One region of the Streptomyces sp. NPDC058001 genome, then DNA from elsewhere that is predicted to be linked to it. Evidence: predicted binding sites of a transcription regulator. Region 1 holds the regulator's gene; the other holds the start of a gene.

Region 1 (7,597 bases):
TCCCCCGCACCACCTAGACGATGTCTCATTCCGGCACGTCGGGGCCACAGGGGCGATGCATCATGTTCTTGCACGTTCAGGACCCTGGGGGGTGGAGATTTGACAACAAACGACGCAAAAACGACACATCCTCACTCCATCACCGAACTATGCGGTGAAGGTGCACGTTTGTACGCCGCGGCGCTCAGTACCGGGAGGATCGCCCGCGCGGACGCCGAAGCGGCACCGTGTCTGGTCGAATTCGCCCTTCTGCACCCGGATCCGGACGACGCGAACTGGCTGCGACCGGTCCCGCCGACCTCCGTACTCGCCCAGCGGCTGCATCCGATCGAACGGGAGATCCAGGACCGGCGCCGGCTGTCGGTGGATCTGACCGAAACGTTCGAGCCGTTCATGGCCATCACCGCGCAGACCCCCGCGACGACCCACGCGATCACCATCCTCGAAGGTTTCCAGAGCATCAACGCCGTCCTGGACGGGGCGACCGCCGAGTGCGCCGACGAGATACTCATGATTCAGCCAGGAGGCGTCAGAGATTACGATGCCCTGTCGCAGTCACTCGCACGCGTACAGGAGATCCTCGACCGGGGCGTGCGGATGCGCACGCTGTACCAGCACACCGTCCGGTACGGCCCCGGGATCTTCGCGTATCTCGAACAGATCGACGCCGGCCGGGTGGAGGTGCGGACCCTCGAAGAGCTGATCGACCGCATGATCATTTTTGATCGGACCGTCGCGGTCATCCCCGCGCGCCAGGACCGCCAGGTCGCCCTGGAGCTGCGCCACCCCGGCCTGGTCGACTATCTCGCCTCGGTCTTCGACCAGTTCTGGCGCAGGGCCACGCCGCTCACCGAGGCCACCCCCTCCGAGTCGGCGCCCGACGGCATCACACGGGTTCAGCGCACCATCGCCCAACTCCTGGTCGAGGGCCATGTCGACGAGGCCATCGCCCGCCGTCTCGGGATGAACGTCCGTACGTGCCGTGCCCATATCGCCAAGCTGGCAGCCGCCCTCGGCAGCGGCAGCCGCGCTCAACTCGGCTATCTGATCGCCCAGTCGGGAATTCTGGAACAGGAGCGGTGACCTCCACGTGACTGCTGAGCCCCACACTCACGGAGTCGAGGAGTTGTGCGAGGCGGGCAACCGCCTCTACGCACGCGCGTTGCACGAAGGCCGGGTACCGGTACGGGACTCCGTACCGGCGCCCTGTCTGGTCGACAACGGCCTGCTGCACGCCGACCTCAAGGACCCGCAGTGGCTGCGGCCGACCCCTCCGGCCGTCGCGCTGCACCATCTGCTGCGCACCATCGAGGACGACATCGCCCGGCAGCGGCGCCGCGAGGAGCGGCTCACGGAGACGTTCCAGCCGCTGCTCGCGCTCAGCAGTCGGCCCGGATTACTCCCGGAGACCCCCGCCATCACGGTGCTGCGGGGTCTCGAACGCATCGACAGCGCCATCGAACAGGCCGCGTTCGAGGTCACCGACGAGATGCTGACCGTGCAGCCCGGCGGGAAACGGCCCGCGCCGGTCCTGGCCACCGCCCTGCCCCGGGAGCAGAAGATGCTGTCCCGCGGCGGCCGGATGCGCACCCTCTACCAGCACACCTCGCGCCATTCCCCCACCGTGCTCGCGCACTTCGAGGAGTTGAGGGGCGATGTCGAGGTCCGCACCCTGAACGAGGTCACCGAGCGGCTGCTCATCTTCGACCGGCGGATCGCCTTCATCCCGGCCAGCTCCGACAACTCGGTGGCCCTGGAGGTGCGGCACCCGGCGCTCGTCAACTTCTTCGTGACGACGTTCGAGCGGCTCTGGCACATGGCGACACCGATGTGGCCGCGCGCCGCGCAGGAGACGTCCACGGACGGCATCACGACCCGCCAGCGGGCCATCGCGGGCCTCCTGGTCGAGGGGCTCACGGACGAGAAGATCGCCGTCCGCCTCGGGATGAACGTCCGCACGGTCCGGGTCCACATCGCCAAGCTCGCGACCATCCTGGGCAGCGGCAGCCGCGCCCAACTCGGCTATCTGATCGGCCAGTCGGGGATGCTGGAGCGCGGTTAGGGCACGGTCGGCGACTGGGGTGGCTGAGGTGGCCGGGGTGGTGTGTCCAAGCCGGTCTGGACGAGCCGTACACCCAGCTGCGTACGGCTGGACGCGCCCAGCACCTCATGGAGTTTGCGAATGTGATGGCGGCAGGTGCGGACATTGATGCCGAGCCGCCGGGCCACCTCGGCGTCCGGGTGGCCCTCCGCGAGCAGCGCGGCGATGGCGCGTTCCCGGTGGGTGATCCCGTCGGGGCCCGCCATCTCGGGCAGCACGACGTCGAACGGCAGGGCGAGCCGCCACAGCCGCTCGAAGGCGGTGGCGAGGAAGGTGACCACGGCCGGATGGCGCACTTCGAGGGCGATCGTCCGGTCCGCGTTGGCGGGGATCACCGCGACGTCCGTGTCGAAGATCAGCAGCCGCTCGGTGACCTCGTCGAGCGTCCGGACCTCCACATCGCCGTTCATCCGCTCCAGATACTCGTGCAACCCGTGACCGTGCCGGGCCGCGTGCGTGTACAGGGTCCGCATCCGTACGCCGCGACCGGTCACCGCGAGGGTCCGGGGCAGGGAGTAGGCCAGCGAGAACTCACGCCGTATCCCGTCGGGGTGCACCGTGAGCATCTCCCGGGTGCAGGCGTCGGACGCCTCGTCGATCGCGGCGCGGATACGGTCCTTGCCCTCCAGGACCCGGAGGTCGCCGGCCGGCGCCGGGCCGCCGGTGGCGTAGGCCGCGTACCGCTCGGCGGCGGCAGCGGCCTGGGCCGTCCCGCGGTGGGCGGCGGCCAGGTCGTCGCGGATCCGGCCGAGCATCCGCGCCATGACCCGCTGGGGGGACTGCGGCAGCAGCCACGCCAGGTCGGCCGGGTCCGGATGCAGCAGCGCCAACTCGACCAGGCAGGGCGCCTCCTGGGCGTCAGCGCGCGGGATACGGCCGCAGGTCAGCGCGGCGATGTACACGCGCTCGGCGGCCTCGCACAGGTCGTCCACACCATGGGGATGGCCGGACGCGCCGTCGACGGTGGACTGCATGGTGTTCCTCCTGGCGCGGCTTCCACCCATTTCACCCTGGGTGGGCCCCCTTGTCCCCGCCCCCTGTCCGGACATTGCAACAAGATGACGGTGGTGGAGGCGTACCACTGCGAAGCAAGATGAACGCGGGGCGAGCCCGGGGGGGGATGTTACATCGCTCCGGAGTGTCCCCGGTCGGCCAATCCCCCTGGCCGGCCGGGGCCTCAGAGCCCACGTGCCGGTTCCTCCTCAACCGGCCGTGGGCATCGCTCTGTTCGGCCCCCGCCCCTCCAGTGCGCCGCCCCGTTCTCAGGGCCGCCGTTACTCGGTGGGCCGCTTCGGACGCCACACCACGAGCGCGCTGGTCTGCTGCACTTCCTGATACGGCACCAGATCACGGCGGTACGAGGCGTGCACCGCCGCCTCACGCTGACGCATCGTCGCCGCGGCGCCGTCCACGGCCGACTGGAGCTCGGCGACCCGGGCCTGGAGCGCGCCCACTTGGTTCTCCAGCTCGATGATGCGCTTGATACCGGCGAGGTTGATGCCCTCGGCCTGCGACAACTGCTGCACCTGGCGCAGCAGTTCGATGTCGCGGGCCGAGTAGCGCCGGCCCCGGCCCGCGGTGCGGTCCGGGGAGACGAGGCCGAGACGGTCGTACTGACGCAGCGTCTGCGGGTGGAGTCCGCTGAGCTGGGCGGCCACCGAGATCACATACACCGGCGTCTCGTCGGTGAGTTCATACGCCCTGCCGACAAAAGAGTTCTGCCTTCGACGGCCGTCCATGCGTCAAGCTCCCTTCGCGGCCTGGAACAGCTCCGCCCGCGGGTCCTCTCCCGCGGTCGCCTCGCGATACGCCTCCAGCGCGTCCCGCGCCGTGCCCGTGACATCCCTGGGCACCGTCACCTCGACCGTGACCAGCAGATCGCCCCGGGTGCCGTCCTTGCGGACCGCGCCTTTGCCACGGGCCCGCATGGTGCGGCCGTTGGGCGTGCCCGGCGGCAGCTTCAGCGTCACCGGGGGACCCCCGAGCGTGGGCACCTTCACCTCGCCGCCGAGCGCCGCCTCCGCGAAGGTGACGGGCACGGTGACCGTGAGGTTGTCGTCCCTGCGGCCGAACACCGGGTGCGCCCCGACGTGCACCACCACATACAGATCGCCGGCCGGGCCGCCGCGCTCGCCCGGTGCGCCTTTGCCGCGCAGCCGGATCCGCTGGCCGTCCGCGACGCCCGCGGGGATACGGACCTGCATGGTGCGGGACGACTTGGCGCGCCCCGAGCCCTTGCAGACCTCGCAGGGGGTCTCGGCGATCAGACCGCGGCCCTTGCAGTCGACGCACGGGTCGGTGAGCGAGAAGCCGCCCCCGCCGCCGCGCGACACCTGTCCCGTACCGACACACGTCGGGCACACGCGCGGGGTGCCGTTCTTGTCGCCGGTGCCCGAACACGCCTTGCAGGGCTGCTGCGACGACATCCGCAGCGGCACCGTGGCCCCGTCGACGGCCTCCGTGAAGCTCAGGGAGACCTCGGACTCGATGTCCTGGCCGCGCCGGGGCTGTGTACGCGTACCCGCGCCGGCGCCGCCACGGTTGAACAGGCCGCCGAAGACGTCACCGAGCCCGCCGCCGAAGCCACCGGCGCCGGCCGTGCCGCCCTGGGGCTGTCCGGCGCCGCCGAAGAGGTCGCCCAGGTCGAAGTTGAACGAGCCGCCGCCCGCGCCGGGGCCACCGGGGCGGTACCCGCCGTTCCCGAAGAGGGTGCGGGCCTCGTCGTACTCCTTGCGCTTCTTGGGGTCGCCCAGGATGTCGTTCGCCTCGGAGATCTCCTTGAAGCGGTCCTCGGCCTTGGTGTTGCCCTTGTTGGCGTCCGGGTGGAACTCGCGGGCGAGTTTGCGGTACGCCTTCTTGATCTCGGCCTCGGTGGCGTCCTTGGGGACGCCGAGAACCTTGTAGTAGTCCTTCTCGATGAAGTCCTTGGTACTCATCCCCGACGTCCCTCCTCTCCGCTACGTGAGACGTCAGCCCTCGTCCGGGCCACCGTTCTCCTTGTCCTTGACCTCGGCGGGCTCCGTGCCCGCTCCGGCGTTCTCCGAGGTGTCGGACTTGACCGTGTGCGCGCCGGGCTGCGGCTCGGCGACGGCCACCCGCGCGGGGCGGATGGTCCGCTCGCCGATTCGATACCCCGGTTGCAGAATCGCGACGCACGTCGTTTCGGTGACGTCCGGCGCATAGCTGTGCATCAGGGCCTCGTGGATCGTCGGGTCGAAGGGCTCGCCCTCCTTGCCGAACTGCTGGAGGCCCATCTTCCCGGCGACCGTCTCCACGGATTCGGCCACCGACTTGAACCCGCCGACCAGCTCGCCGTGTTCCCGCGCGCGGCCGATGTCGTCGAGCACGGGCAGAAGCTCGGTCAGGAGGTTCGCGATGGCGATCTCCTTGACCGCGATCCGGTCCCGCTCCACGCGTCGGCGGTAGTTCTGGTACTCGGCCTGGAGCCGCTGGAGGTCCGCCGTGCGCTCACCGAGCGCCGTACGCACCTGGTCCAGCTGGGCGGTCAGGCCGGCCGTCTGTGCTGCTGCGTCTCCCGTCCGGGGCGCCGGGCCCTCCTGTGCGGAGGACCCGGCGGACTCGGCGGCGTCGTCAGGGGTGGTGGCGCCGGAGGAGACATCAGCGGGCTCGTGCTGCTCGTCGAAGCCCGGGGTCTCTTCCGTCACGCGGCACCGTCCTTCCGGTCACGGTCCTCGTCGACGATCTCCGCGTCGACCACGTCGTCGTCGGCCTTCGCCTGTCCGGCGCCCGCGCCCGCGGCACCCTCGGCACCGGCCTGCGCGGCCTGGGCGTCGGCGTACATCGCCTGGCCCAGCTTCTGCGAGACGGCGGCGACCTTCTCGGTGGCCGTACGGATCTCGGCGGTGTCCTCGCCCTTGAGCTTCTCCTTCAGCTCGGCGATCGCGGTCTCGACCTCGGTCTTGATCTCGCCGGGGACCTTGTCCTCGTTGTCCTTGAGGAACTTCTCCGTCTGGTAGACGAGCTGCTCGCCCTGGTTGCGGGTCTCGGCGGCCTCGCGGCGGGCGTGGTCCTCCTCCGCGTACTTCTCGGCCTCTTCGCGCATCCGGTTGACCTCGTCCCTCGGCAGCGAGGAGCCGCCGGTGACGGTCATCTTCTGCTCCTTGCCCGTGCCGAGGTCCTTCGCGGTCACGTGCATGATGCCGTTGGCGTCGATGTCGAAGGCGACCTCGATCTGCGGGACCCCGCGCGGGGCCGGCGGCAGACCGGTCAGCTCGAACATCCCGAGCTTCTTGTTGTACGCGGCGATCTCGCGCTCGCCCTGGTACACCTGGATCTGGACCGACGGCTGGTTGTCCTCGGCCGTCGTGAAGATCTCGGACCGCTTCGTCGGAATCGTGGTGTTCCGCTCGATCAGCTTGGTCATGATGCCGCCCTTGGTCTCGATACCGAGGGACAGCGGGGTCACGTCGAGGAGCAGGACGTCCTTGACCTCACCCTTGAGGACACCGGCCTGGAGGGCGGCGCCGATGGCGACGACCTCGTCCGGGTTGACGCCCTTGTTGGCGTCCTTGCCGCCGGTCAGCTCGCGCACCAGCTCGGCGACGGCGGGCATGCGGGTGGAGCCGCCGACGAGGACCACGTGGTCGATCTCGGAGAGGCTGATGCCCGCGTCCTTGATGACGTTGTGGAACGGCGTCTTGCAGCGGTCCAGGAGGTCCGCGGTGAGCTGCTGGAACTGGGCGCGCGTGAGCTTCTCGTCCAGGTGCAGCGGGCCCTCGGCGGATGCCGTGATGTAGGGCAGGTTGATCGTGGTCTCGGTGGACGAGGACAGCTCGATCTTGGCCTTCTCGGCCGCCTCGCGCAGGCGCTGGAGCGCCATCTTGTCCTTGCCGAGGTCCACGCCGTGGCCGTTGGCGAACTGCTTGACCAGGTAGTCCACGACGCGCTGGTCCCAGTCGTCACCACCGAGGTGGTTGTCGCCGTTGGTGGCCTTCACCTCGACGACGCCGTCGCCGATCTCCAGGAGCGAGACGTCGAAGGTGCCGCCACCGAGGTCGAAGACGAGGATCGTCTGGTCGTCCTTGTCGAGGCCGTACGCCAGGGCGGCGGCCGTCGGCTCGTTGACGATACGCAGGACGTTCAGGCCCGCGATCTCGCCGGCCTCCTTGGTGGCCTGGCGCTCCGAGTCGTTGAAGTACGCCGGGACGGTGATGACCGCGTCCGCGACCTTCTCGCCCAGGTACGCCTCGGCGTCGCGCTTCAGCTTCTGCAGGATGAACGCGGAGATCTGCTGCGGGTTGAAGCCCTTGTCGTCGATGTCCACCTTCCAGTCGGTGCCCATGTGGCGCTTGACCGACCGGATGGTCCTGTCGACGTTGGTGACCGCCTGACGCTTCGCGACCTCGCCGACGAGCACCTCACCGTTCTTCGCGAAGGCGACGACGGACGGCGTGGTCCTGGCGCCTTCGGCGTTGGTGATGACGGTGGGCTCGCCGCCCTCCAGAACGCTCACGACGGAGTTAGTCGTGCCCAGGT
Region 2 (7,597 bases), on a different contig from region 1:
CGTGGAGCAACCCCGCCGTCGCCGCCCTTGACGCCTCCACCTGCCGCTCCAAGCAGTGCCGCCAATACCCCGCGCAGGGCCTGCTCACCGTCGACTCCAACGGCACCCTGCACGTCCACCCGACCCGTCGCGCCGAGCCCGCCGAGTGGGCGTGGGCCCTCGCGCACGGCGTGATCCATCTCGGCTTCGGCCATGTGCCGGCCGCCCGCGAAGCGCGCGCCGCGCCGGACCGCTACGACCTGGCGGCCCGCTGCGCCGTCGTCAACCGCTTCCTGCTCACCTTCCCCGTCGGCCGCCGCCCGGACGACCTGCCCGACAGCTATCCGGGGGGCGACGAGGAGCAACTCGCCGCGCGCTGGCGCCGCGACGGCATCCCCTCCGGATACGAGCACTGCGGCACCGCGGGCACCGACCCGGACCAGCTCCTCGTGCGCTGGGACGCCTACGGGCAGCATCCGGCGCCCGATTGGCAGACCGCGTTCGCGCACGCCCTCACCCGCACCATGTCCGCCGCGATGGACATGGCGGGCGGGCGCCGCGACACCCTGCACGGCGGAAGGACCGTACCGCGCCCCTGGCAGGAGGCGCTCAACTGGTTCGTGTCGTCGTACCCGCTGCTCGGCGGGATCGCGGCCGGGATGACCCTCGTCGCCGACGCCGAACTCGCCCGCGCCCATGACATCTCCGTGGCCGCCGTCAACGCCGGGGCGGGCGAGATCTACGTCAATCCGCTGAGGCGGCACACCGACGACGAGTGGCGGTTCATCCTCGGCCACGAGATGCTGCACGCCGCGCTGCGGCACGGCGACCGGTGCGGCGCCCGCGACCCGTACCTCTTCAATGTCGCCGCCGACTACGTCATCAACGGCTGGCTGCGCGAGATGCGCATCGGCGAGATGCCCGAAGGGCTGCTGTACGACCTGGACCTGGCCGGTCTGTCGGCCGAGGAGGTGTACGACCGGATCGCCGGTGACCTGCGCCGGATGCGCCGCCTGGCGACGCCGCGCGGCAAGGGGCGCGGTGACATTCTCGGCGAGCCACTGGTCCGGGGGCCCGCGGACTACGTCGACCTGGACGAGTTCTACCGCCGTGGCCTGGTCCAGGGCTTCGATCTGCACGACCGCCAGGAGCGCGGTCTGCTGCCCGCGGGACTGGTCGAGGAGATCCGGGCGCTCAGCCATCCGCCGCTGCCGTGGGACGCCCGACTGGCACGCTGGTTCGACGAGTTCGTGCCCCGCCCGGTCCCCGTCCGCCGCTACGCGCGCCCCGCTCGCCGCCAGGCCGCGACGCCGGACATCCCGCGCGCGGGGCGCCACTTCCCGCCCGAGGAGATCGCCCGCTGCACCTTCGGCGTCGTCCTGGACACCTCCGCGTCGATGGGTTCGACCCTGCTCGGCAAGGCTCTCGGCGCCATCGCCTCGTACGCCGCCGCCCGCGACGTACCGGCCGCGCGGGTCGTGTTCTGCGACGCGGCCCCGCACGACGCGGGATACGTCCCGGTCGAGGACATCGCCGGGCGGGTCCGGGTCAGGGGCCGTGGCGGCACCGTCCTGCAACCGGCGATCGATCTGCTGCGCCGCGCCGACGACTTTCCCGCCGCCGCACCGGTTCTGGTGATCACCGACGGGTGGTGCGACGTGCTGCGGATCCGCCGCGAGCACGCCTACCTGGTGCCGCAGGGCGCGTCCCTGCCGTTCACGCCGCAGGGACCCGTCTTCCGCGTGCGCTGACGCCGGATGTGGTCGGATGGTGGACACGGAACCCGGCAACGGGTCCTGAACCGAAAGGGATTCATCGTGGCAACCACGCGCACCGCACACACCGTGTGGGAAGGCAACCTCCTCCAGGGCAACGGCGTCGTCACCTTCGACTCCTCCGGCATCGGCGACCAGCCGGTGTCCTGGCCTTCCCGGGCCGAGGCGGCGAACGGCAAGACCAGCCCGGAGGAGCTGATCGCCGCCGCGCACTCCAGCTGTTTCTCCATGGCGCTGTCGCACGGCCTGGCGGGTGCGGGTAACCCGCCCACCAAGCTGGTGACCTCGGCCGATGTGACGTTCCAGCCCGGTGAGGGCATCACCGGGATCCACCTCACCGTCGAGGGCACCGTGCCCGGTCTCGACGAGGACGCGTTCGTCGCGGCGGCCGAGGACGCCAAGAAGAACTGCCCGGTCAGCCAGGCACTCACGGGGACGACGATCACGCTGTCCGCGAAGCTCGCCTGACGCCGTACGGCCTCCGCGGTGCCGCGGTTCCCCTCGGGGGAGCCGCGGCACCGCGCTGTTTCCGGGCGCGGGCCACACGGCCCACCGAGCGCCGGTCGCGGTCTCGTGCGAGGGAATGTCCCAGCCGTGGGGTTGACAGTGGCGCACTCAAGTTTTGTGATGGAAGGAGTGAGAGACCCGGTGGGCCGGAAGGGGAACGGACATGTCGCGAGCGGTCGGGATCGATCTCGGGACCACGAACTCGGTGGTGGCCGTCCTGGAGGGCGGCGACCCCACGGTGATCGCCAACGCCGAAGGCGCCAGGACCACGCCGTCCGTCGTCGCCTTCGCGAAGAACGGTGACGTCCTCGTCGGCGAGGTCGCCAAACGGCAGGCCGTCACCAATGTGGAGCGCACCGCGCGCTCCGTGAAACGCCACATGGGCGACCCGGACTGGCGTTTCCCCGACCAGGGCAACATCGACGGCACCCGCTACACCGCGCAGGAACTCGCCGCGCGGGTCCTCCAGAAGCTCAAGCGGGACGCCGAGGCATATCTCGGCGAGGACGTCTCGGATGCCGTGGTCACCGTGCCCGCTTACTTCGACGACAGCCAGCGCCAGGCCACCAAGGAGGCCGGCGAGATCGCCGGACTGCGGGTGCTGCGCATCATCAACGAGCCCACGGCCGCCGCCCTCGCCTACGGCCTCGACAAAGGCGACGAACAGACCGTCCTCGTCTTCGACCTGGGCGGCGGCACCTTCGACGTCTCGCTCCTGGAGATGGGCGACGGCGTCATCGAGGTGAAGGCCACCAACGGCGACACCCTGCTCGGCGGCGACGACTGGGACCAGCGGATCGTGGACCACTTGGTGAAGCAGTTCAAGAACGGGCACGGCATCGACCTCGCCCAGGACAAGATGGCTCTCCAGCGGCTGCGCGAAGGCGCCGAGAAGGCGAAGATCGAACTGTCCTCGTCCACCGAGACCACGATCAACCTGCCCTACATCACGGCGTCCGCCGAAGGCCCCCTGCACCTTGACGAGAAGCTGACCCGCGCCCAGTTCCAGGAACTCACCGCGGACCTCCTGGAGCGCTGCAAGGCCCCCTTCCACCAGGCCGTCAAGGACGCGGGCGTCAAACTCGCCGCGATCGACCACGTCATCCTCGTCGGCGGCTCCACCCGGATGCCCGCCGTCACCGACCTGGTCAAGGAACTCACCGGCAAGGACCCGCACAAGGGCGTCAACCCGGACGAGGTCGTCGCACTCGGCGCCACTCTCCAGGCCGGTGTGATCCGCGGCGACGTCAAGGACGTCCTGCTGCTCGACGTGACCCCGCTGTCCCTCGGTATCGAGACCAAGGGCGGCATCATGACCAAGCTGATCGAGCGCAACACCACGATTCCCACCCGGCGTTCGGAGATCTTCACCACCGCCGCCGACAATCAGCCGTCCGTCGGCATCCAGGTCTTCCAGGGCGAGCGCGAGATCGCCGCGTACAACAAGAAGCTCGGCGTCTTCGACCTCACCGGGCTGCCGCCCGCGCCGCGCGGGGTGCCGCAGGTCGAGGTCGCCTTCGACATCGACGCCAACGGGATCATGCATGTCTCCGCCAAGGACCTCGCCACCGGGCGCGAGCAGAAGATGACCGTCACCGGCGGCTCCGCGCTGCCGAAGGACGACATCGACCGGATGATGCGCGACGCCGAGCAGTACGCCGAGGAGGACCACCGGCGCCGCGAGGCCGCCGAGACCCGCAACCAGGCCGAGCAACTCGTCTACCAGACCGAGCGGTTCCTCCAGGACAACACGGACCGGATCCCCGCGGAGACCCGTAACGAGGTCGGCGACGCCGTCAGCGAACTCAAGACGCTTCTCTCGGACGAGGCCGACACGGCCGCGCTGCGCGGAGGCGTGGAGAAACTGGCCGCGGTGAGCCAGCGCATGGGCCAGGCCATGTACGCGTCGGCGTCGGGCGGCGGGGGCGCCCCGCAGGCCGGTACGGACGGTACGGGCGACGCCGGTGGGCCCGCCGATTCGCGCGGCGACGACGACGGTGTGGTCGACGCGGAGATCGTGGACGACGAGCGGGACGAGCGGGACACCAAAGGGGGCGCCGGGGCCGCGTAAACGCTTACGTACGCGTTTACGTATCCCACGAGTCGCGGTAGTCCCGCAGGAGTTCTATCGTGCGGTCCGTCGACGCGGCCAGTGCGGACATGTGGTCCAGGACCTCCAGATACGTGACCACCTCGGGCCGCGCGTCGAGATACACCGCGCCGGTCAGGAACTCGCTGTACACGAGGTCCGGCAACTCCGGCTCCGCGAAGCGGAACAGCGCGAAGGGCCCGTACGTCCCCGGGTGCGGGCCCCGGGCGAACTCGGCGATCTGGAGCGTGATGCGGGGTTCCTCGGCGGCTTCCACGAGCCGCTGTGCCTGCTCCCGCATCAGCGCGGGTCCGCCCACCGGTCTGCGCAGTACCGTCTCGTCCATCACGACCCACAGATGCGGCGCTTCGGGGCGTCTGAGCAGTTCCTGACGGTCCATCCGCAGCGCGACATGCCGGTCGATCTCGCCGGGCTTGCGCTGGCCGAGCGTCCCGGCGGTCATCACCGCGCGGGCGTAGTCCTCGGTCTGGAGGAGTCCGGGCACGAAATGCGGCTCATAGGCGCGGATGACCTGCGCCGCGCCCTCCAGGCTGACGTAGAGGCTGAACCAGTCGGGCAGCACATCGCTGTACCGCTGCCACCAGCCGGGCTGGTTGGCCTCCTCCACCAGGGACAGGAATCCGTCGACCTCGTGCTCCGACACGCCGTACGACATCAGCAGGACCTGTACGTACGGGACCTTCAGGGTGACCTCGGCGGTCTCCATACGGCGGACCGTGGCGGCGGTCACGCGCAGGGCGCCCGCCGCCTCCTCCCGGGTCAGTCCCTTCGACTCCCGGAGTTCCTGAAGACGTCTGCCCAGCACTACCTGACCCACGGTCGGCGCCGGCCGCCGTTCACTCACCTTCACGCCTCCCCATGCGCCGATCCCCGCGCAGTCTGTCATGGCCCCGCTACTGTCCGGGGGCACTCCGGCTTTCACGTGGAAACTAACGTTCCGGTCATGTCCCGAGTGCCCGAAGATAGGTGACTGTGGCCGGATCCGCCGGGACAAATGTCTCAATGGCCAGTTCTGCGACAGTCACGTCCATCGGCGTGTTGAAGGTGGAGATCGACGACACGAAGGACAGCACCCGCCCGTCGTGCTCGATCCGGAGGGGCAGCGCGAAGGGCACCGCCGGGGCGCTGACCGGCTGATCGGCGCCTTCCGAGGAGTCCTGGCCGTCCGCGAAGGGATACGCGGCGACCTCCTCGTACAGGTCGCGCAGCGCGTCGGAGCGGTCCAGGGCGATCTGCCGCCGCATCTGGTCGAGCAGATGGCCCCGCCACTCGGGCAGATTCCGGATCCGGGGTGCCAGGCCCTCCGGGTGCAGGGTGAGCCGCATCGAGTTCAGCGGCGGCGCGAGCAGCCACTCGGGGACGCCCTCCAGGAGCATCGCGATACCACGGTTCGCGGCCACCACCTGGTAGGTGGCGTCCACGACGACGGCCGGATACGGCTCATAGCCCTGGAGGAGTTGGTCGAGCCCGGCGCGCAGCCCGGACAGCGCCGGGTCGTCCAGGGGTGTCTCCGGGAACCGGGGCGCGTAGCCCGCGGCGAGCAGCAGGGCGTTGCGCTCACGGACCGGGACGTCGAGGTGGTCCGCGAGCCGCAGGATCAGGTCCTCGCTGGGGCGGGAGCGGCCGGTCTCGACAAAGCTGATGTGGCGGGCCGACGAGTCCGCGCGGAGCGCCAGTTCCAGCTGGCTGACCCGGCGCCGCTCCCGCCAGCTCCGCAGCAGCGGGCCGATTCCCTTGGCCGTAGGGGCGGTTGCGGTCGGGGAGCCGAAGGCGGCGGGTGCGGCGGTCGTCATACCTCGACGGTACGCGGTGGACGGCGCCGACACCGATCGGGATCCACGGCCTCTGGTTCAGGCCAGACGCGCCGCCGAGCGTGAGTCAGTCGCGGACGCCCGCCTGCTCCGCCACCCCGCGCCGCAGGGCGAGTGCGGCGGGTACGACGGACGCGACGACGGCGAGCACCGCGCAGGCGCCCACGGCCGCCCCGACCGCCGTCCAGGGCATCGCGGGCGTGGTCCGCACCGACAGCTGGCCCAGCGCGCCCCACATCCCCGCCAGATTGATCCCCGCGACCAGGAGGCCGAGGATCCCGCCGACCGCGACCACCGTCACGAGGGACTGCACGCGGCGGTGCGGCTGCGTGAGAAGCGGCCCACGCTGCCCGTCCTGGTACTCAGCCAGTACGTCCAGCGGGCGTACGCGGCGGATCTGCTGGACTCGGGTGACGGCACGGGCGTCGGCTATCTGCTGAAGGACCGGGTGGGGCAGGTCGAGGAGTTCGTGGACGGCGGCACCGTCGTCGACCCCGAGGTCGTCCGCCAACTGTTGCGCCGCCGCCGTGATCCGCTGGAGCGGCTCACCCCGCGTGAGCGGGAGGTCCTGGCCCTGATCGCCGAAGGCAGGTCGAACGCCGCGATCGCCCGCGAGCTGGTGGTGTCCGACGCGGCCGTGGGCAAGCACATCAGCGGCATCCTCACCAAGCTGGACCTGCCCCCGGCGGACGACACCCATCGCAGGGTGCTGGCGGTCCTCGCGTATCTGCGTGCGTGACGCCGGGGGTCGAGCGGTCGGTACGGGCCTACACCCGGGTGAAATCCATGATCCAGTTGGTGAGCCAGTCGCCGTCCTCATCGGTCCTGAACGCCTGCTCCCAGCGCGCCGACGTCGGTGTGACCTGGAGCCACAGAAAGCGGACCCGAATCGGCGTGCCCGCATAGCTGTCGTCGCCCTCGAAGACTCCCCGCCCGTCGTCGCCGAAACCGCCCCTGACCGGCGGTTCCAGGGTGCCGGTCCGGCTGGACGACCAGTACAGCGACCACTCCTTCGCCGCCGGGTCGAACAGGCGCAGCGTCGCCCCCTTGAACCCCTGGCTCGGGCAGTCCATCTCGTCGACGTTCGCCGCACCGTCGAACAGGGCCCAGCAGCGGTGCGTCGCCGGGAACTCCTGCCAGCCGCTCGACGGGTCGAGGTAGTTCTCGCGCCGGCGGTTCCTGATCGTCCAGTCGCCGTGCAGGAAGTCGAAGTCGTGGGCGGTGGTCATGAGCGGTCTCCTGTCGTGCCCTCGGCGAGGGTGTCGGTGAGGTAGGCGTCGAGGTCGGGCACGTCGGGCGTGAGGATGTGCCGTACCCAGGCGTTCCGTTCATGGCCGATCGGCGGCAGTTCCCAGACGCAGCCGATCCACGGCAGGGACGGCACCACGAAGTGCGTGGGATCCCGGTCGGGGCAG

Evidence for each region. The regulator HspR, encoded in region 1, represses chaperone genes until heat shock. The targets are predictions, from matches to a motif close to TTGAGNNNNNNNNNCTCAA.
Region 2: dnaK (molecular chaperone DnaK) is a predicted target of HspR. The motif match lies at 2,355-2,373, and genes of this name have one in related genera.

What each region holds. Positions count from the first base shown of each region.
Region 1 is NZ_JBHVQT010000010.1:16,106-23,702, reverse strand. Features, by position in the region: gene ACFVT5_RS24860 (helix-turn-helix transcriptional regulator) at 100-1,083, shown strand; gene ACFVT5_RS24855 (LuxR C-terminal-related transcriptional regulator) at 1,091-2,062, shown strand; gene ACFVT5_RS24850 (LuxR C-terminal-related transcriptional regulator) at 2,059-3,075, opposite strand; gene ACFVT5_RS24845 (heat shock protein transcriptional repressor HspR) at 3,376-3,840, opposite strand; gene dnaJ (molecular chaperone DnaJ) at 3,844-5,037, opposite strand; gene grpE (nucleotide exchange factor GrpE) at 5,071-5,766, opposite strand; gene dnaK (molecular chaperone DnaK) at 5,763-7,597, opposite strand, start outside.
Region 2 is NZ_JBHVQT010000008.1:325,178-332,774, reverse strand. Features, by position in the region: gene ACFVT5_RS21820 (hypothetical protein) at 1-1,730, shown strand, start outside; gene ACFVT5_RS21815 (OsmC family protein) at 1,797-2,222, shown strand; gene dnaK (molecular chaperone DnaK) at 2,425-4,332, shown strand; gene ACFVT5_RS21805 (helix-turn-helix domain-containing protein) at 4,349-5,215, opposite strand; gene ACFVT5_RS21800 (helix-turn-helix domain-containing protein) at 5,313-6,164, opposite strand; gene ACFVT5_RS21795 (hypothetical protein) at 6,250-6,495, opposite strand; partial or broken gene ACFVT5_RS21790 (DNA-binding response regulator) at 6,484-6,921, shown strand; gene ACFVT5_RS21785 (hypothetical protein) at 6,950-7,411, opposite strand; gene ACFVT5_RS21780 (hypothetical protein) at 7,408-7,597, opposite strand, start outside.